3 regions of the Nocardia spongicola genome follow, and region 3 is predicted to be linked to each of the others. Evidence: predicted binding sites of a transcription regulator. Region 3 holds the regulator's gene; each other region holds the start of a gene.
What was found. Region 3 encodes LexA, which represses DNA repair genes until DNA is damaged. Its sites were predicted from a motif close to CGAACANNTGTTCG; they were not measured.

Region 1 (6,691 bases), 120 kb from region 3:
TTCAAGTCCGGGAATCCGGCGCAGCGCGCCGCCGCGATCGTCAAGGCCACCACCTTCTACGATGATCCTGACGTGCTGGCCAAGGTGTCGCGTGGCCTCGGCGAGGCCATGGTCGGGATCAATGTCGAGGACATCGCGCAGCCGCATCGGCTGGCCGAGCGCGGTTGGTGAGCACAACTGCGCTGAGTACGACAGCATGACGGGTAGGCCGCTGCGCAGGTAGCAGCGGCCTACCCGGCATCAGCTGTAGCCGAGCGATATCGGCGGCAGTGGCCGGGATAGTCTCACCGCATGGCGACAATCGAAGAAGCGCTGGAGATAGAGCGGCTCGAGCGGGACATTTTCCGCGGCGCGTCCACCAAGACCCAGCTCCCGCGTACGTTCGGCGGGCAGGTTGCCGGCCAGGCTCTCGTCTCGGCAGTTCGGACGGTGGAACCGCGATTCCAGGTGCACTCACTGCACGGATATTTTTTGCGTCCGGGGAATCCGCAGGAGCGCACCGTCTATCAGGTCGAGCGCATCAGGGACGGACGTTCGTTCTGCACCAGGCGGGTGACCGGTATCCAGGACGGCGCGGCGATTTTCACCATGGCGGCTTCCTTTCACGCAGGCGATGAGGGGCCCGAGCATCAGGACCATATGCCCGAGGTACCCGCGCCGGAGGAGCTGCCCGACGCGAGCACCACGATGAGCCCCGAACGGCTGTGGATGATGCGGGAATGGGAGCACTGGGACATCCGTATGGTGCCCCAGGAAGACGTGTCCAAGCGGGACGGGATGGTTTCCCAGCAGCAGGTGTGGTTTCGTTACCGGCATCAGCTGCCTGATGATCCGCTGGTGCATGTGTGCACCCTCGCTTATATGAGCGATATGACGCTGCTCGGTTCTTCGAAGGTCACCCATCCCGATGAGCGGACCCAGAACGCCTCTCTGGACCACGCGATGTGGTTCTTGCAGCCTTTCCGGGCCGATGAGTGGTTGCTCTACGATCAGTCCTCCCCCTCGGCCGGTTTCGGTCGCGCGCTGACCGGCGGCAAGATCTTCTCCCGCGCGGGTGCGCTGGTCGCCGCCGTGGTTCAGGAAGGGCTGATCCGTACCCACCGCGAGGGCTGAACGGTGTGCGTCCTGGGAATGCCCTGGCGCCGCGTCTGCTGTCGCGCACCGAGCGGAACGCCGGGGCATCGGCGCGGCGTGGTGTGACACAGGAAACCTCGGGTGCGAACCCGGAATCCACCGCCTTCGGGCTGGAGAAGAAGTCGAAGCGACCGCGTATGCGATAACGGCTGTGAGTACGCCCACATCAGTACGGCTCGTAAGCTTTCCGGCGTGAACGTTACCCCGGTCGTCGCATCCGCCGCCGACGCAGAACAGACGCAGTCTCGTCCCACCATCGGGGTGCTCGCCTTACAGGGTGACGTCCGAGAGCATGTCGCGGCGCTGGAGCGGTGCGGCGCCGAGCCCGTCCTGGTCCGTCGGGCGACCGAGCTGGCCGCGGTGGACGCGCTGATACTGCCGGGCGGTGAGTCGACAGCGATCAGCAAGCTGCTCGGCGCCTTCGAGTTGCTCGAGCCACTGCGCGCTCGGCTGCGGGAGGGGATGCCCGCCTTCGGTTCGTGCGCGGGCATGATTCTGCTCGCTTCGGAAGTGCTCGATACCCGGCCGGACGCCGAGCATCTGTCCGGTATCGATATGACGGTGCGCCGCAATGCGTTCGGTCGCCAGGTCGATTCGTTCGAGACTGATCTTTCCTTCGCGGGCTTGACTGATGGACCGGTCCGCGCGGTGTTCATCCGCGCGCCATGGGTCGAGCGGGCAGGTCCGGATGTCGAGGTGCTCGCCACCGTCGCGGATGGCCCCGCCGCAGGCCGGATCGTGGCGGTACGGCAAGGTAATGTCCTCGCGACCTCGTTCCATCCCGAGGTGACCGGTGATCTGCGGGTGCACCGGCTGTTCGTGGACCTGGTCCTGGCGGCCTAGCCGGGGCCGCTACGGAAGAGGTGTCCGAGTAGGCTGAAGAAGTTGTCCGTCCGGCGGTGCTGGTAACGGACACCACCAGACGTGCCATCGACCTGAAGGAAGTAGGGAATGAGCGGCCACTCCAAATGGGCCACCACCAAGCACAAGAAGGCCGCGATCGACGCCAAGCGCGGCAAGCTGTTCGCGAAGTTGATCAAGAACATCGAGGTGGCGGCCCGGACCGGTGGCGGTGACCCGGATGGCAACCCGACGCTGTACGACGCCATCCAGAAGGCGAAGAAGTCGTCGGTACCCAACGACAATATCGAGCGCGCCCGTAAACGCGGTGGTGGCGAGGAGGCGGGCGGCGCCGACTGGCAGACCATCATGTACGAGGGCTATGGGCCCAATGGTGTCGCGGTGCTGGTCGAGTGCCTCACCGATAATCGCAACCGTGCCGCGGGCGAGGTGCGGGTCGCGATGACGCGCAACGGCGGCAATATGGCCGACCCCGGTTCGGTGGCCTATCTGTTCCACCGCAAGGGCATCGTCACCTTGGAGAAGAACGGTCTGTCCGAGGACGATGTATTGCTCGCGGTGCTCGACGCAGGTGCGGAAGAGGTCAACGACCTCGGCGAGTCGTTCGAGGTCATCAGTGAGCCCAGCGACCTGGTCGCCGTGCGCACCGCGTTGCAGAGCGCCGGGCTGGACTACGATTCCGCGGAGTCCGGGTTCCAACCCTCGGTATCGGTGGCGGTCGACGTCGATGGCGCTCGTAAGGTGATCAAACTGGTCGACGCCCTCGAAGACAGCGACGACGTGCAGAACGTCTACACCAACGTCGATATCTCCGACGAAGTACTCGCGCAACTCGACGACTAGGGCGTATCCGGTAGTTCGCGGTGAGCGGGCCGGGTCCCGTGGTCATCGCGAACCCGGATCTCGCAACGGCGGGCCGGATCTCGGGCACCCGTACCGTCGCTCGGCAGACACGGCCGGAACCAGGGCCGCGCTACCGCCGGGTCGAAGCCGAGCGCGCTGCCTATCGGTACCGGGACCGAGGGGTTATGTGCTCGGATACGGCTGTGGCGACGCTGCCGCCTACCGGAGCGGAGGGTTCGGTCTACTCCGCGATCTTGGTGCGGTCGCACCATTCGTAGACACGTAACCGACCTTCCTTGGTGTCCCGCTCCCGCTGCGTGAGCAGGAAGTGTTCATACCCGTCCCGGAACGGGACCTTCAACTCGCCTTCCGGTGCGGTGATCGGCACGATACGGGTGGGCAGATCGTGCGGACCGCCTTCGAGAACAGCTTTGGCAATAGTGCTCATTCTCAGATGGTAGAAGTGGGAGCCACCGGCCCGTGGCGGATTCGGAATGCGATGGATTCCGATTAGCTAATAGTTTGCTTTGCATTGCACATTATGGCCCCGAACAGGTCTTTGGTTTAGTTGCCATCTTGCCCTATATCTCGTATGCAATGTCTCGTACGCATCTCTATGTCTCGTCTGTTCTCTGCCGTCTTCCTTACCGGCAGGGTGTGGTGGTGTGGTCGGGGATCGAGGCAAGATACAGCTATGGCCGAACTGGTGATCATGCGTGGCGATATCACAGAACAAGAGGTCGACGCAGTGGTCAACGCGGCGAACTCGTCGCTGTCAGGGGGTGGGGGAGTCGACGGGGCGATCCATCGCCGCGGTGGCCCGGAGATCCTGGCGGAGTGTCGTCGGTTGCGAGTGTCGCGGTACAGTGCGGGGTTGCCTGCCGGTGCCGCGGTCGCTACTACGGCGGGATTTCTTCCCGCCCGCTGGGTTATCCACACAGTCGGCCCCGTGTGGTCGGTCACCGAGGATCGTTCGGCGCTCCTGGCCTCCTGTTATCGAGAATCCCTGCGTGTGGCGGATGAACTGGGTGCGCGGTCGGTGGCGTTCCCGGCTATCTCCACCGGTGCTTTCGGCTGGCCTGTACGTGATGGCGCCCGGATCGCCGTCGAGGCGGTCCGGGCGAGTGCTACGGCGGTGTCGGAAGTCCGTTTCGTTCTCTTCGACGATCCGGCGTACGCGGCGTTCGCCGGTCGGCTCTCCGGTGACTGACGGCACCGCGTCACGGCTGTCCCGCCGCGCGGCGAACTGTGTCGCACACGGGCATCGCGTCCGGTCTCCGCTAGACTCTCGAACAGTTGTTCGTGTCTGTGAGAGGGGCTGTCGTTGCGGGTGATGGGTGTCGATCCCGGGCTCACCCGATGTGGTCTCAGCATCGTCGAAGGTGGTCTAGGGCGTAAGGTCGCGGCCGTGGAGGTCGGCGTGGTTCGCACTCCTGGAGATATGGATCTGGCGCAGCGCTTGCTCGTTGTCGCCGAGGCCGCGGAACGCTGGATGGACACCTACGAACCGGGGGCGGTCGCCATCGAACGTGTCTTCGCTCAGCACAATGTCCGTACCGCTATGGGCACCGCGCAGGCGGGTGGGGTGATCGCACTCGCCGCGGCGCGGCGGAAGATCCCCGTGGCGTTCCATACTCCGAGCGAGGTGAAAGCGGCGGTCACGGGCAATGGCACCGCGGACAAGGGGCAGGTGACCGCCATGGTCACCCGGATTCTCGGCCTGTCCGCCGCGCCGAAACCAGCGGATGCGGCGGATGCGCTCGCGCTGGCCATCTGCCATTGCTGGCGGGCGCCGTTGCTGGAACGGATGGCCGCGGCGGAAGCCAAGGCAGCCGCGGCGCGGCGCCGTTACCAGGAACGACTGGCCGAGGAACGGAAGGCGGTGCGTAGGTGATCGCGTCGGTACGCGGTGAGGTGCTCGAGATCGCTCTCGACCACGCGGTGATCGAGGCGGCCGGTGTCGGCTACCGGCTCAACGCCACCCCGTCCACGCTGGCCGGGCTCACCCGTGGTGCGGAAACCAGGCTCTATACCGCGATGATCGTCCGCGAGGATTCGATGACGCTCTACGGTTTCGCCGATACCGAGGCCCGCGATCTGTTCGGTTTGTTGCAAACCGTTTCCGGCGTCGGACCTCGCCTCGCCATGGCTGTGCTCGCCGTACTGGAGCCCGAAGCACTGCGAAAAGCGCTCGCCGAGAGCAATATCGCCGCCCTGACCAGGGTGCCCGGTGTCGGCAAGCGCGGTGCCGAGCGGATGGTGGTCGAGCTACGCGACAAGGTGGACCTCGTTCCGGTGCTGTCCGGTGCGCCAGGATCGGTGCCTATCGCGGTGCGCACGCCGGTGCGCGATCAGGTTGTCGAGGCACTCATCGGGCTCGGTTTCGTCGCCAAACAGGCGGAGCAGGCGGTCGATACGGTACTGGCCGATCAACCGGCCGCCGATACCTCCACTGCGTTGCGTACCGCGCTCGGTCTGCTCGGCAAGAACCGTTAGGACGCTATGGATCATCAAGAGGAAACCGCCGAATCGCCGGTCAGTGCCAGGTACCTGAAGTCGGATGGCGAGATCGAGGCGAGCTTGCGCCCGAAATCGTTGGACGACTTCATCGGCCAGCCCAGAGTCCGGGAACAGCTGGCACTGGTGTTGCGTGGAGCCAAACAGCGCGGCGGCACCCCGGATCATGTCCTGCTGTCCGGTCCGCCCGGGCTCGGTAAGACCAGTATGGCGATGATCATCGCCGCGGAGCTCGGCACCGCGTTGCGGATCACCTCCGGTCCCGCGCTGGAACGTGCGGGCGATCTCGCGGCGATGCTCAGCAACTTGGTCGAGGGCGATGTGTTGTTCATCGACGAGATCCACCGGATGGCCCGTCCCGCCGAAGAGATGCTCTACTTGGCGATGGAGGACTTCCGCGTCGACGTGGTGGTCGGCAAAGGGCCTGGCGCGACGTCGATTCCGCTGGATATCGCGCCATTCACCCTGGTCGGTGCCACTACCCGCTCCGGAGCGTTGACCGGTCCGCTGCGCGATCGTTTCGGTTTCACCGGACATATGGACTTCTACGAGCCCGAGGAGTTACTGCGTATTCTGCAGCGCTCGGCACAGCTGCTCGGCCTCGGTATCGAGGAGGACGCGGCGGCCGAGATCGCAGGCCGTTCCCGCGGCACGCCGCGCATCGCCAACCGCCTGTTGCGCCGCGTGCGTGACTACGCGGAAGTCCGAGCCGACGGCCGGATCACCCGGTCCATAGCGCAGGCCGCGCTCGAGGTCTATGACGTGGACGCGCTCGGTCTGGACCGGCTCGACCGGGCGGTCCTCGGCGCACTGGTGCGTAGTTTCGGTGGTGGCCCGGTCGGGGTATCCACCTTGGCGGTGGCAGTCGGTGAGGAGGCTGCCACGGTCGAGGAGGTGTGTGAGCCGTTTCTGGTGCGCGCGGGCATGATCGCGCGCACTCCGCGCGGTCGGGTGGCCACCGCCGCCGCCTGGACGCATATCGGCCTCGTCCCTCCCGCTGATCTGGCCTTCGGCTCCATCGAAGTTCGCGGTCGTGAGCTGCATCCTACTCTCGACTTCTTCGAATGACGCCGGGCCGTGCGCACTCGTACGGTCGTATTCGTTGTGCCGGACACGGCGTCGCCGGTGCGGGCGATGACACCGTTGGTGGTGTCCGTGTGCGGGGCCTACTGGTGCATCAGTGCTCACCGGATCGCTCAGCAGTTCTATGTTTTGCGGACACCATCGATGAGCAGGTGGCGGATCGCCTGGTTCAGCCCGGCGACATCGGCCGGGGCCGGTGTGCGCAGCGCGTACACGATGCCGCCGAGCAGCATGCCGGTCACCGCGCGCGCGG
Region 2 (6,691 bases), on a different contig from region 3:
TGTGTCTCTTCCAGCATGAGCGGAACCCTCCTGGGTGGCAGCGGTGCCATAGTGCGCGAGCACCTTGTCCCGTTTGGCGGGAGCTATGTTCGCGCGGGTGATATCACCGTCATAGTGAGCCAGCACCCGCTTGTCCATGACCCGACGCCACAGGGGCGGGACATAGGCGAGCAGCACCATGCTGGCGTAACCGCTCGGCAAGTTGGGCGCACCATCCCAGCTACGCAGCGTCTGATAACGCCGGGTCGGATAGGCGTGGTGGTCACTGTGCCGTTGCAAGTGATACAGGAAGATATTGGTGACGATATGGTCGCTGTTCCAGCTGTGCACCGGGGCGGGCCGCTCATAACGTCCACTCGGCGTGCGCTGCCGCGCCAGACCATAGTGCTCCAAATAGTTGACCGCCTCCAACAAGCTGAACGCGAACACGGCTTGTAGCACCAGATAGGGCAGCAAACCGAGGCCGAATACCGCGAGCAACGCCGCGTACAGCACTGCCGACATCGACCAGGCAACGAGTACCTCGTTCCGCAGACTCCACGGCCGTATGCCGAGCCGCTGCAGACGGGTCTTCTCCAGCCGCCAGGCCGATTTCAGGCTGCCCCATACGGTGCGCGGCAAGAAGGCCCAGAATGTCTCACCCACTCGGGAACTGGCCGGATCCTCCGGCGTCGCGACCCGGACATGGTGGCCGCGGTTGTGCTCGATGTAGAAGTGCCCGTAGAACGACTGCGCCAAGGCGATGCGCGAAAGCCAGCGTTCCAGGTTCACCTTCTTGTGGCCGAGTTCATGCGCGGTATTGATACCGACGCCACCGATGAGACCGACCGTGAGCGCCAAGCCGATCTTGTCCACCAGGTGCAGACCACCGTCTATACCGAGCCAGCTCAGGTTATCGGCGGTGAGCAGATAGGCGGCCATGATCAACGTCGCGTACTGGAACGGCAGGTACAGATAGGTGAGGTAGCGGTAGTACTTGTCGTTCTCCAAGTACTCCATCACCTCATCGGGTGGATTGGAGCCGTCCGGACCGAAGAAGAGGTCGGCCAGCGGGATCAGCAGGTAGATCAGGATCGGCCCGAGCCAGAACGGCACCTGAGCCAGGCCGTACCAACCGAGTTCATTGAATGCCCAGATCAGCGGGAGGGTGATCGTGAAAAGACCGGCAGGCGCGAACAGCCCCCATAGCCACAGATAGCGCTTGCCGTCCCGCCATGCGGGTACCTCGACCCGTCCCGTGGTTCTGTCCGCCTTCTCCGCGGCTACCGAGGTAACCATCTCTATCGGGCGCACCGCTTCCGTCGACATCGACGCCTCCCATCTACAGCACCACAACTGTGATGTGCATTACTTCTAAAGTGGACAGTAGGCGCATATTTGTCGTTTGTCTAGACAAATTTATGAATTTGTAAATCTGCACGATGGCAGAGCTCGGCACGGGCCTCAGGGGCACCACACGGTGTGGTACCCCTGAGGCCCGTTATTCGATTCGGTCATAGCTCAGCGCAGCAGAACGTCGGCGTCCTCGGGTAGCGCGTCGACCGGCCACCAGCGCAGATCGGTGGACTCGCTGCTGCGCACCGGCACCGCCCCTTCCGGGGCGACGATCCGGAACAACAGATCCAGGTGCCTGGTAGGCACACCGAGCGAGCAGGTGATCGGATGCGCCTGGGCACCATACAATCCCGGCACCAACCGCAGCTCCGTGATACCGGATTCCTCTATCGCTTCGCGCAGGGCGGCATCGGCGACCGTGTCATCGCGTTCCTCGCAATGCCCGCCGAGCTGGATCCACCGGCCTACCCGCGGATGCAAGGTCAACAGCACCTCGCGCCCATCATGCGAGAAGACCACCGCGGAGGCGGTGATATGCCCTGGCGCGTGCGCACGTAAACACCCGCCTGGTGCCGAGCCGAGGAATGCCAGCATGGCTTCGCGTAATGATCGATCCGCATCGGTGTCCGGACGCCAGGTTTCGAGCAAGCTCGTCGCCGAGGCATGCAACGATGCCGCACTCACCGGCCACCTCCCCCCACCCCGAATGCCCTCATAGTTCGATCAGCCCGGAACCGGCGTCCGGCGCGGGCCGCGGGGCCGGCTCTTCCAGCGGATGCCCGATCGCGATAGCACCCAAGGGATTCCAGTCGCCTGCCAAACCGAGGATGTCGCGGGTGAGTTCCGGTGCGAAAATGGTCGACCCGATCCAGCAGCTGCCGAGCCCTTCTGTGGCCAGAGCGACGAGCAAACCCTGCACAGCCGCGCCGACCGCGACAGTGAACATGGTGCGCTCGCAGGCCCGCCGACGCTCATCCGGATAATCGTGCGCGCCGTCCGGCACACAAAACGGGATGATCACTTCGGGAGCATCGAAAAGGATGCGGCCACGGGATACCCGGCGCTCTATCCGCTCCGGCGTAAGCCCGTCGGCGGCGAGATCGGCACGCCACTGCTGCGCCATTTCCGCCAACAGCCTGTCCCGCAGGCCGGGCGCACGGAGCCAGACGAACCGCACCGGCCGGGTGTGATGCGGTGCGGGCGCGGTCAACGCGACGGACACCGCGGCCCGGATACGCGCCGGATCCACCGGTTCATCGGCGAACTGCCGGATCGAGCGACGCAACAGGACCGCCTCGCGCCGCCCTTGTTCGATGGCCTCCGCGGTACCGAGCCAGAACAGGTCCTCGGCACCGCGGCGCAGCAGATCAGTGGCGGTGGACCCGTCGTCGTCGATCGACAGTCCACGCACCACCGCGACCGGCACGCCACTGAGCTTGCCCTTCACCAGGTCCGCGGCGGCAGCCAGTTCGTCGGCCACAGCGACCTGGGTTACCTGTAGCTCATTGCCCTGACCGTCGACCGCGCCCGCGTAATCGTGCAATACCCGCAACCCCGCCGCACCGACGGCCGCGTCGGTCTGTCCATGGCGCCATGCGCGGCCCATGGTGTCGGTGATGACCACCGCGACCGTCACCCCCAACCGTTCTGCCAGCGCGGCACGCAGCGCTTCGGCACTGGCGTCCGGGTCGGCAGGCAGCAGAACCAATTCCCCCTGCTCGACATTCGAACCGTCGACCCCGGAAGCCGCCTGCACGATGCCGAGCTTGTTCTCGGTGATCAAGGTACGGCCCTTACGTGCGAGCACCCGCACCGCCTCCTGGTCGACGAGCCCGCGCCGCGCGATATCGCGTTCCTCCGGATCCAGCGGCGCGGACACGATACGCCCTTCGACCTTCGCGACGATCTTGCTGGTGACCACGAGCACGTCACCATCGGCCAGCCAGGGGGCACACCGCGCGATATGTTCGGCGAGATCCGCACCGGGCCGGAATTCCGGAAGTCCGGTGATGGGCAGGATACGCAATTCCCGCGCCGCGTGGTCGCTCGGTATGGTCACAGCTCGACTCCAGCGAGATCCAGTGCCTGACGCACCATTTCGGCGGTGGTCGGCGGGTCGGTCATCAATAGGGGCACACTGCGCACCTCGACACCTGGCACCTGGGCGGTATCGGTGCTGTGGATCAGCCAGCCGTCCAGAATGCCGGTCGCCGAGCGGGCGCCATAGTATCGGCCGATCGCCTCGGCCGTGGTCTCCACCCCGAGTACCGACAAGCACTCATCGGCCATGCCACGCAGTGGCTTTCCATCGATGACACCGGATACGCCGATCACCTTGGCCGCGGTGGTGCGCAGAGCGCCGCGAATACCGGGCACCGCGAGGATGGCGCCGATGCTCACGACAGGGTTCGAGGGCGCGAGCAAGACCACATCGGCGGATTCTATGATCTCTATCACATTTGGCGCTGGTTTCGCTTCATCAGCACCAATTGTGACGAATCCATGGGTATCGATGTTCGCACGGTACCGAACCCACCACTCCTCGAAATGGATCGCGCGCCGTTCGCCAGGGTTGTCCGGATCCGAGACAATGACGTGGGTTTCACACCGATCGTCAGTTGCCGGGATCAGTTTCACACCGGGTTGCCACCGATTACACAGCGCCTCGGTGACCGCGGACAGCCGGTACCCGGCGCGTAACATTTCGGTCCGAACCAGATGCGTGGCGATATCGCGGTCCCCCAAGCCGAACCAGTCCGGCTGAGCGCGATACTTCGCGAGTTCTTCCTTGACGTGCCAGGTCTCACCGGCCCGACCCCAGCCCCGCTCGACATCGATACCGCCACCCAAGGTATACATGCAGGTGTCGAGGTCAGGACAGATCCGAAGACCGTGCATCCAGACGTCGTCACCGACGTTGACGATCGCGGAGACGTCCGCCTCGGGCAGTAGTTCCCTGACGCCACGAAGAAAACGCGCACCACCGACACCACCGACAAGGACGGCGACCCGGGGTCCACGCGCAGTCGTGGTGTCCGCTTGTTGTCCAGTCACATCCACACAGCCTATGCGTTGACACGACAGGTTCGATTCACAGTCAATTTGCCATCCATTTGCTACTACACTGAACAAGATCGGTTCGGAATGCGGCTGCGGATAGTAACGGAATAGCGTCGGCGGCTTGACCATCGACACTTCCGGCGTGTCTAATCACAGTCATGTCATTCCGGGCTCGCGCGGAAGGTCAAGGCGCGAGCAGTTTTTCGAACAGATGTTCGCATCGGATGATGAGTATCGGCGAGATGGCGAGCATCGGGATGACAAGCTCGGAGGCGTCCGCGGGACAACGTCGCGGGGTATGGCCGTCGGCGCACACGTTGGTCCGACGGAAAGAATCATTCTGCGCTAACACACAGTGAGGAGGCGGAGCGATGGCCAACGAGATGGTCTCGCCGACCGATTCCACAGCAGGCGCAGCACGTGGCGTCTGCGCAGACAACGGCCGGAAGGACTTGGAGGGGGGTGACGGAGTCGCGGCCCCTCAGCTCAATCTGGTGGCGGTCGGCTTCGACGAAATGTTCGACTCCATCGAAGAACAATGGCAGGAGCGTGCCCTGTGCGCGCAGACCGATCCGGAGGCGTTCTTCCCGGAGAAGGGCGGCTCGACCCGCGAGGCGAAACGGATCTGCATGGGCTGCGAGGTACGCGACGAATGCCTGGAGTACGCGCTCGCGCACGATGAGCGTTTCGGTATCTGGGGTGGACTCTCCGAACGGGAGCGCCGCAGACTCAAGCGCGGTATCGGCTGACGGACATCCGCGTGCGCTCGGAGTCGCCCTGGCGGGGCGAGCGGCTCCGAGCGCACGCGATATGACTCCGGCGGATCTCCCGACTCGATACCGGCTGATCGAGGGACCTGGCCTAGATTCTGTGTCATGGCACGTTCCCGTAAGCGCCGACCACCGACCGCACGGTCCGTGACCCGTCGCGGCCGTGGGGTACGCGGTCCGATGCTGCCGCCGACCGTGCCGGCGTGGCGGACCCGCGGCCAGAAATTCGACCGACTGGTGCTGGAGGCGTTCGCTCCGTTGGACACCCGCTGGCACGACCGCCTCACCAAACTCGATATCGCCGTCGATGATGTGCCGAAGATTCGTCCGCTGCACCCGGATTCGGTCACCTGGCCGGATGAGGTCGTCGCCGACGGTCCGGTACCGCTGTCTCGGCTCATCCCGGCAGGCGTCGACCGGCACGGCACGGCTACCCGCGCACGGATAGTGCTGTTCCGCAAACCACTCGAACTCCGTGCCGACGATCCGGAAGATCTCCTCGACCTGCTGCGCGAGGTACTGGTCCAACAGGTCGCGACCTACCTCGGCGTCGACCCGGATGTGATCGATCCGGACGCCGGATGAGCGCGGACCGAGATTCTTCGAGCGTGTCTGTCCCCATCGACAGGCCGGGGCGGTTACTCTCATCGGCGTGCTTCCCATGCGTCGTTGCTGCCGACCTGGCTGTAAGAATCCGGCTGTCGCGACGCTCACCTATGTGTACTCGGATTCGACGGCGGTGGTCGGACCACTCGCGACAGTCGCCGAACCACACTCCTGGGATCTCTGCGCGACACACGGCTCACGGATTACCGCGCCGAAGGGCTGGGAGATGGTTCGCCATGAGGGCGGATTCTCCTCCAGCACACCGGATGACGACGATCTGACCGCGCTCGCCGAAGCTGTGCGGGAGGCCGGGCTGCGGCGCAGGCCACCCGAACGCGAGCAGCGCGGCTACCAGGACTACGCGCCCCAACCCCGCACCACCCGTACCGGCCGCACCGGTCGCCGCGGCCATCTGCGCGTTCTTCCGGACCCACCGTCCTGATCGGACCGGGACGGTGTCGGACCGGCCCAGCGCAACCACTAGGGTGTTGGGCATGACAGTCGCTCGCTCCGCCGAGTTCGTAAACGCGGTGATCAAGGCTTACGACGTTCGCGGTGTGGTCGGTGATCAGATCGACGCGGAATTCGTCGAGGATGTCGGTGCGTCCTTCGCCCGGCTGATGCGCGCGGAGGGCGCGGGCCGAATCGTCATCGGACACGATATGCGGGACTCCTCGCCCGGGCTCTCGGCCGCCTTCGCCGACGGCGTGCTCGGTCAGGGGCTCGATGTGGTGCACATCGGCCTCGCCTCGACCGACCAGTTGTATTTCGCCTCCGGGCATCTGGACTGTCCAGGTGCCATGTTCACCGCGAGCCACAACCCGGCCCGCTACAACGGCATCAAGATGTGCCGGGCCAAGGCGCTTCCGGTCGGCCAGGACACCGGCTTGGCCGACATCAAGAACGAATTGATCGCGGGC
Region 3 (6,691 bases):
AGGTTGCGCGAGCTGCCCCGCTATCTGCGGGCGGCGCTGCTGCGCCTACAGGCATTGCCCGGCTCGGCAGCGCGCGATCGTCAGGGGATGACCGAACTCGACCGGGCACTGGCCTCCTACAACCGCCTGGTCGATTCGCTACCGGAGCACCGAAGGCACACCCGAGCGATCACCGATATCTGGTGGATGCTCGAGGAACTGCGCATCAGTCTGTTCGCACAACAGGTCGGCACGTCCTTCCCCGTATCGGCCAAGCGGATCGAGAAGGCGATCGCGGGAGTGCGGCGCTGAGTCAGTCGGCGGCCGACAACGCCTCGGCACGCGCCTGACGCATCTGTTGGATCTCCTGTTCGAAATCCTCGGCGGAGGTGAACGACCGATAAACCGAGGCGAACCGCAGGTAAGCCACCTCGTCCAGATCACGCAGCGGCCCGAGGATGGCCAGGCCCACCTCATGGCTCGGCACCTCAGGAGCACCTGTGGCACGCACGGTGTCTTCCACCTGCTGTGCCAGCAGGTTCAGCGCGTCATCGTCGACTTCCCGGCCTTGGCACGCTCGTCGCACGCCACGAATGACCTTCTCGCGACTGAACGGCTCGGTAACCCCGCTCCGCTTGACCACGGACAGGATCGCGGTTTCCACCGTGGTGAACCGTCGCCCACACTGCGGGCACGCGCGACGACGGCGAATGGCCGCGCCTTCGTCGGCCTCGCGTGAGTCCACGACCCGGGAGTCCGGGTGTCGGCAGTACGGGCAATGCATCCGAAAAATCCTTCGTCGATGCGCGTACTCGCGTCCGGACCTCCCACCGATCGCGGTGATCGGTCCGGCGAGCACATGTATCGAGGTCTATACCCTGGCACTGGACATTCCGTGTAGGACACGCGGAATATCCGCATAACACTTCGAGGATACCCGTCCGAGTACCCGGATTATCTCACTCACCCCGGCTACCGTCCGGCAGACGGGGTCATCCGACAATCTGCCACTGCGCGGTCAGATCTGCGAGCAGGTCCGGTAGCCGTGCGGCGAGGCGGCCACGGGCGAGCATGCTCTGGAACGACTCGCCGAGCACTGCGCTCGCCAGGACCGGATCGGTCACCATGTCGATGTGGCGCGGCACCAGATCGGCGGTGATGTAATCCCATCGGTCGACGCGATCGGCCCAGTTGAAGGCGGGCAGCGGGGTACGAAGGAGCAGACTGTGCCCCGCGACCTCGGCACGCACCACCGTAGGCGCGAATACACCGGGTGCGCGGACGCCGGGGACCGCGGGTTTGCCTGCGACAGTGCTGACATAGGTGAGAACCCGGCCGATGGGTGCGCGGCCTGCCGCGGTCTCGTCCCATTGGTCCGCGATAACGCGGTTCTGCTCCCGATCGGTCATCCGGATCAGGGCATCGATATAGCCGTCCTCAGTACCCGCGGCGAGGGAGTGCCAACCGGTGCGCAGATCGTCGTCGAGCACCCCCGCCTCGTACATCTCCTCGATCCCCGGCATACCGAGCGCGAGGTACGCCTCGTGCATCGGAACCAGATCGGTGAAGATGTGCTTCTGCATGATCATCAACCGGTGCTGGTACCAAGCGATATCCTCAGCACTCAGGCGCGCACCCTCGGTAGCCAGTAGCCGGATGTCCTCCGGTAGGGCGCGCACCGGATCCGGCGGGGTCGCACGGATCACATCGGCCACCGCGTTACCGAGCCGATGGATACCAGGTACGTCCAGCACCGCGCCCACATCGTCCATATCGAAGAATCCGGAGGCGAACGATCCGCCCGCGATCCCGGCCAGGCCTGCCCAGTAGAACCCCGGATGCTCAGTGGTCAACCGCAGATAATTGACGTACACCTGAACGAAGGTGCGTTCATTGGCCTGTGCGCCGCGGCCCGGATCCCATGCGGCCAAGTCGATATCAGCGTTGCGGGTGGCGACCACCAACCAGTACTGCTGCAGCAGTGTCGCGTATCGGCGCGGCGCAACGCCTGCGGCCCGCGCCTGCCGCACTGCCTGCGCGAGAGCCGATTCCTCCAGCGGTAGCAGCGGATTGAGGCCGCCCGCACCGGTCCCGTCCCCGTTGACCTCGGGCAGATCGAGATAGGCCAGGTACGTGGGTTGTGCTTGCGCGGCAGGCAAGGTGCCCGATCCGAATACCAGACACAGCGACAGTACGGCGGCTCGGACGAAGATGCCGGCCGAGCGGCCGGTGGCGAAGCAGGTCATATGCTGCCGATCCTCGACATCGTGATGGCGGCCATCGTTCGGACGATGACTCCCAGGTCGTATCGCCGGTACCGTAACAACAGGTTGCTATGCGGCGCTTGGCAATTCCGGCCGAATTCGATATCCACACCGCCGGTCAGCCCACCCGCACAGCCCCAGCCCCTCCGGTGCCGTCAACCACCGTTGGGGTGGATCCGCCGGGAGCGCTACCCCAATCCCCCGCCCGCATATGTGCCACCACGATCAGTCCCACTACCACCAAGGCAGTGAGTAACGCGGCGATGGCGAGCGCGGCGAAACCGATCTGCGCGCGCTCGACACGACGCATCGGATCCACCACGCAGGCACGCCGGGCGACGAAAGTCTTCGCATCACTGTCGTATACCGCGAATCCACTACCCGGACGCATATCGCGCGGTCGCCGATCGACAACAGATCGATGCGCGGAGACCACTGTCCGCGAACGAACCCCGGCACGCGGTATCCACTGATCGGTATCACCTCTTGACGCCTCCTCCCCCGGATACCGGCCCGCGACACGAGGAGCGAACTCCGCGCGCACCGTGCCTGCCGATGGGATGATGTCACCGGTCGGTGGGGTACCGCTGCCGGTCGGCAGAGTGGTATCGCCGGTCGGCACGGTGATACCACCGATCGGGGTGATGTTGCTGATCGCAGTGCTCATCGGACAAACCTCCGTGGTAGGCGCTCCGTTACCGTTCGAGCCGATGCCGTTCGAGCCGATGCCGTTCGTTCGAACTCGCATCCAGCCGATGTTCGATCACATAGATGTTCGATCATATGTTCGAAAAACTGGTGTTCGATTTCTACCACGCCCGGCCGACGAAGTCAGTAGAAACGCCCGACATACGTCGAACAGATGTTTGATACATCGACCCGGCCGGACTAGATTCGAAGAACCCGGACACGAAGGTCATGGGACACGCGCCGGGCACGGATCGGCCGGATACAGCAGGAGAGGCGGTTGTGGTGAGGCACACGGGCGATACCAGCGACGAGACCGGCGACGGCGTCGACTCGGCGGGTACCGGAGCGGAACTCACCGTACGCCAGCGCAAAGTACTGGAGGTGATCCGCACGTCGGTCAGCGAGCGCGGTTATCCCCCGAGCATCCGCGAGATCGGTGATGCCGTGGGACTCACCTCCACCTCCTCGGTCGCCCATCAGCTGCGCGCCCTGGAGCGCAAGGGCTATCTGCGGCGTGATCCGAACCGGCCACGCGCGGTGGATGTCCGAGGCTTGGACGAGGTGGTGCGTTCGGTGACCAACCTGCCGGTCGTCACGGCTGCTCGCGCCGAGGACACCGGCGAGGCCGAACAGCCGATACCCGCGTTCGTCCCGGTCCTCGGACGGATCGCCGCCGGTGGCCCGATCCTGGCCGAACAGGCCGTCGAAGACGTCTTCCCGCTGCCGCGCGAACTGGTCGGTGACGGTTCACTGTTCCTGCTGAAAGTCGTCGGCCAGTCCATGGTCGACGCCGCGATCTGCGATGGCGACTGGGTAGTCGTGCGGCAACAGAACGTCGCCGACAACGGCGATATCGTCGCGGCGATGATCGAAGGCGAGGCCACGGTGAAGACCTTCAAACGCACCGGCAAGGACATCTGGTTGCTGCCGCACAATCCGGTCTTCGAGCCGATCCCCGGCAACGACGCCCAGATCCTCGGCAAAGTCGTCACGGTCATCCGCAAGATCTGACGACGCCTGCCTCATCCACGTATGGCGAGCCGCCGGTTGGTGACCTCCAACTGGCGCATCGTCCCCGCTTCCAGCGCATCCACCTGGAGATCGTCCAAGCGACCGCACAGCCGCCCCCAGTGCACCGCGACCCGCTCCCCCGGCGCCACATCGGGCACCGCGGCGTAGCCGGCCACCCGGATCGGCACGGACCGTACCGTTTCCGCGGACAGCGACAGCCGCCTGCCATCCCAGTCGAGCCCACTGCACCGCAGCGTGATCTCGGTATCGGCGCGCTCGAGCACTGTCCCCCAGGTGATCCGGCAGCTGTCGAGCACCCGCACGGGGTGTCCGCTGCCGCACCGAAGCAGCCGGGACCACGGGTACACGCCGAAGACATGGAAGCAATGGTTGGCCGCGGCCTCCGCGGCCAACCGCGGGGTCAGATGCGTCCAGTACCCGCCTGCGAGCGGACCGAGCAGCGCCAGCAGCGCGGCGGTGAACTCACCGGGGTCCAGGTCCGCGCCGACCCCGCCGCCCAACCAATAGGACTCGACGAGGCTGCGGTCCAACGGATCGGCGATGCCGGTGAGCGCGGCCATTACGCGCAGATAGGGCCATGCTCCGGTGAACCGGCGTGCCACCGCCCGCACCTGCTCATCCGATCCGCCCCGCAATACGGCCGCATCGGCTGGGCCGCAGTAGCCGAGCTGATTGGGAGCATAGGCATACCGCGCGAACATCTCCGCCCCACTAGACATCAGCAGATCCGCGGTAGTTGTTCCCCCGCGGGCAGGTCGACCACCCGCGTTCCGCCGAGAGCCGTGCGGGCCACCACCATTCCGGGATGCTCACCGACACACCGGCCGATGGCCGCGGCCTGACCGCCGAGCGGATGTTCCCGCATCGCCGCGAGCACCCGCTCGGCGTCCTCTGCAGCGACGAACGCCAACAACTTGCCCTCATTGGCCACATACAACGGATCCAGCCCGAGCAGTCCACACGCGTCGCGCACCGCGGCGGGCACCGGAAGGCACCGCTCGTCCAGCATCACGCCGACCTTCGCGGCGCGCGCGATCTCGTTGAGCGATGCCGCGACACCGCCACGGGTGGGATCGCGCAGTACGTGCACATCGGCGCCGGTGTCGAGCATGGTGGCGACCAATCCGTGCAGCGGCGCGGTATCGCTGAGTACGGTGGTGCCGAATTCCAGTCCTTCGCGGCAGCTGAGCACCGCGATACCGTGTACGCCGATATCACCACTGATCAACACGACATCACCAGGGGTCGCACGCTGCGGCCGGATATCGACCTCGGGGGCGACCACACCGATTCCAGCGGTATTGAGGTAGATCCCGTCGCCGTGCCCGGCATCGACCACCTTGGTATCGCCGGTGACCAGCTGGACCTCCGCGGCCAGCGCAGCCGTGCCGAGCGCTCGAGCGATATGCGCGATATCGGCCAGCGCGGTGCCTTCCTCCAGGATGAAAGCAGTCGACAACACCATCGGCCGCGCCCCGGACATGGCCAGATCGTTCACCGTGCCGTTGACCGCGAGCTCACCGATCGTGCCACCGGGAAAGACGGTCGGCTGTACCACGAACGAATCCGTGGAGAACGCCAGCCGCGCACCACCTAAGGTGACCACCGCCGCATCGCCGAGGTCGGTATGCGCGGCCTGGCCGAACGCGGGCAGGAACAGATGCTCGATCAGCTCACCGGACATCGCACCGCCACCACCGTGCCCCATCACGATATTCGGCGCGTTCCGCAGCGGCATCGGGCAGACCCAGCCCGCCATATCGATCGGCACCGGGACGGTATCCTCCTCAGGCATGCGCCACCTCCGCCGGCAGGTCGAGGCGCCGGTACAAGTAGTAGGCGGCGCATGCGCCTTCGGCGGAAACCATGGTGGCGCCAAGAGGATTACGCGGCGTGCACTGTTTGCCGAATGCCGCGCACTCATAAGGTTTGATCAACCCCTGTAACACTTCACCGGAGCGGCAGATCGTCGATTCGGCGGTCCGCATATCGCCCACCGCGAACCGGTGCTCAGCGTCGAAATCGCGGTAGCGCCGCGCCAGCCGCCAGCCGCTGCGCGGGATGACGCCGATCCCTCGCCAGGCCCGGTCGGTGACCTCGAAGACATCCCGCAGCATGGCTTTCGCCGTTGGGTTACCCGTGGCGGACACCGCGCGTGGATAGGCATTCTCCAATTCGTGCCTGCCCGACTCCAGCTGCAGCACGGTGCGGCGAATGCCTTCCAGAATGTCCAACGGCTCGAATCCGGTGACCACCATCGGAACCCGGTACTTCTCGGCCAGCGGTGGGTATTCCTCGGTGCCCATCACCGTGCAGACGTGCCCGGCCGCGAGGAACCCCTGTACCCGGCAGGACGGCGACTCCATGATCGCGGCGATGGCAGGCGGAACGAGCACATGGGACACCAGCAACGAGAAATTCTTGATCCCGAGCCGCTCGGCCTGGTACACCGTCATGGCGTTCGCCGGGGCGGTGGTCTCGAAGCCGATACCGAAGAAGACGACTTGGCGATCAGGATTCTCACGAGCCAGAGTGAGCGCGTCCAGCGGTGAATAGACCACCCGGACATCGCCGCCCTCACTTTTGATCCGGAACAGGTCCTTCGCACTGCCTGGCACGCGCAGCATGTCACCGAATGAACAGAAGATCACCTCCGGCTGCGCGGCGATCTCCAGCGCCTTGTCGATCACCTCGAGCGGGGTGACGCAAACTGGGCAGCCAGGACC

Region 1: ruvC (crossover junction endodeoxyribonuclease RuvC) is a predicted target of LexA. The motif match lies at 4,128-4,141, and genes of this name have one in related genera.
Region 2: cofD (2-phospho-L-lactate transferase) is a predicted target of LexA. The motif match lies at 4,600-4,613, and genes of this name have one in related genera.

The regions. Positions count from the first base shown of each region.
Region 1 covers NZ_JBJZOO010000001.1:1,016,770-1,023,460, reverse strand. Annotated here, with positions in the region: gene pdxS (pyridoxal 5'-phosphate synthase lyase subunit PdxS) at 1-171, shown strand, start outside; gene ACL02S_RS04420 (acyl-CoA thioesterase) at 292-1,113, shown strand; gene pdxT (pyridoxal 5'-phosphate synthase glutaminase subunit PdxT) at 1,327-1,977, shown strand; gene ACL02S_RS04410 (YebC/PmpR family DNA-binding transcriptional regulator) at 2,086-2,838, shown strand; gene ACL02S_RS04405 (DUF5988 family protein) at 3,080-3,286, opposite strand; gene ACL02S_RS04400 (O-acetyl-ADP-ribose deacetylase) at 3,533-4,048, shown strand; gene ruvC (crossover junction endodeoxyribonuclease RuvC) at 4,163-4,732, shown strand; gene ruvA (Holliday junction branch migration protein RuvA) at 4,729-5,334, shown strand; gene ruvB (Holliday junction branch migration DNA helicase RuvB) at 5,341-6,423, shown strand; gene ACL02S_RS04380 (TetR/AcrR family transcriptional regulator) at 6,561-6,691, opposite strand, start outside.
Region 2 covers NZ_JBJZOO010000003.1:253,010-259,700, reverse strand. Annotated here, with positions in the region: gene ACL02S_RS09040 (alkane 1-monooxygenase) at 1-1,278, opposite strand, end outside; gene ACL02S_RS09035 (NUDIX hydrolase) at 1,501-2,019, opposite strand; gene ACL02S_RS09030 (coenzyme F420-0:L-glutamate ligase) at 2,048-3,394, opposite strand; gene cofD (2-phospho-L-lactate transferase) at 3,391-4,389, opposite strand; gene ACL02S_RS09020 (WhiB family transcriptional regulator) at 4,911-5,144, shown strand; gene ACL02S_RS09015 (metallopeptidase family protein) at 5,271-5,750, shown strand; gene ACL02S_RS09010 (DUF3499 domain-containing protein) at 5,827-6,213, shown strand; gene ACL02S_RS09005 (phosphomannomutase/phosphoglucomutase) at 6,266-6,691, shown strand, end outside.
Region 3 covers NZ_JBJZOO010000001.1:1,135,734-1,142,424, forward strand. Annotated here, with positions in the region: gene hrpA (ATP-dependent RNA helicase HrpA) at 1-291, shown strand, start outside; gene nrdR (transcriptional regulator NrdR) at 293-763, opposite strand; gene ACL02S_RS04895 (hypothetical protein) at 972-2,225, opposite strand; gene ACL02S_RS04900 (hypothetical protein) at 2,362-2,910, opposite strand; gene lexA (transcriptional repressor LexA) at 3,216-3,944, shown strand; gene ACL02S_RS04910 (DUF6390 family protein) at 3,956-4,684, opposite strand; gene hypE (hydrogenase expression/formation protein HypE) at 4,684-5,760, opposite strand; gene hypD (hydrogenase formation protein HypD) at 5,753-6,691, opposite strand, start outside.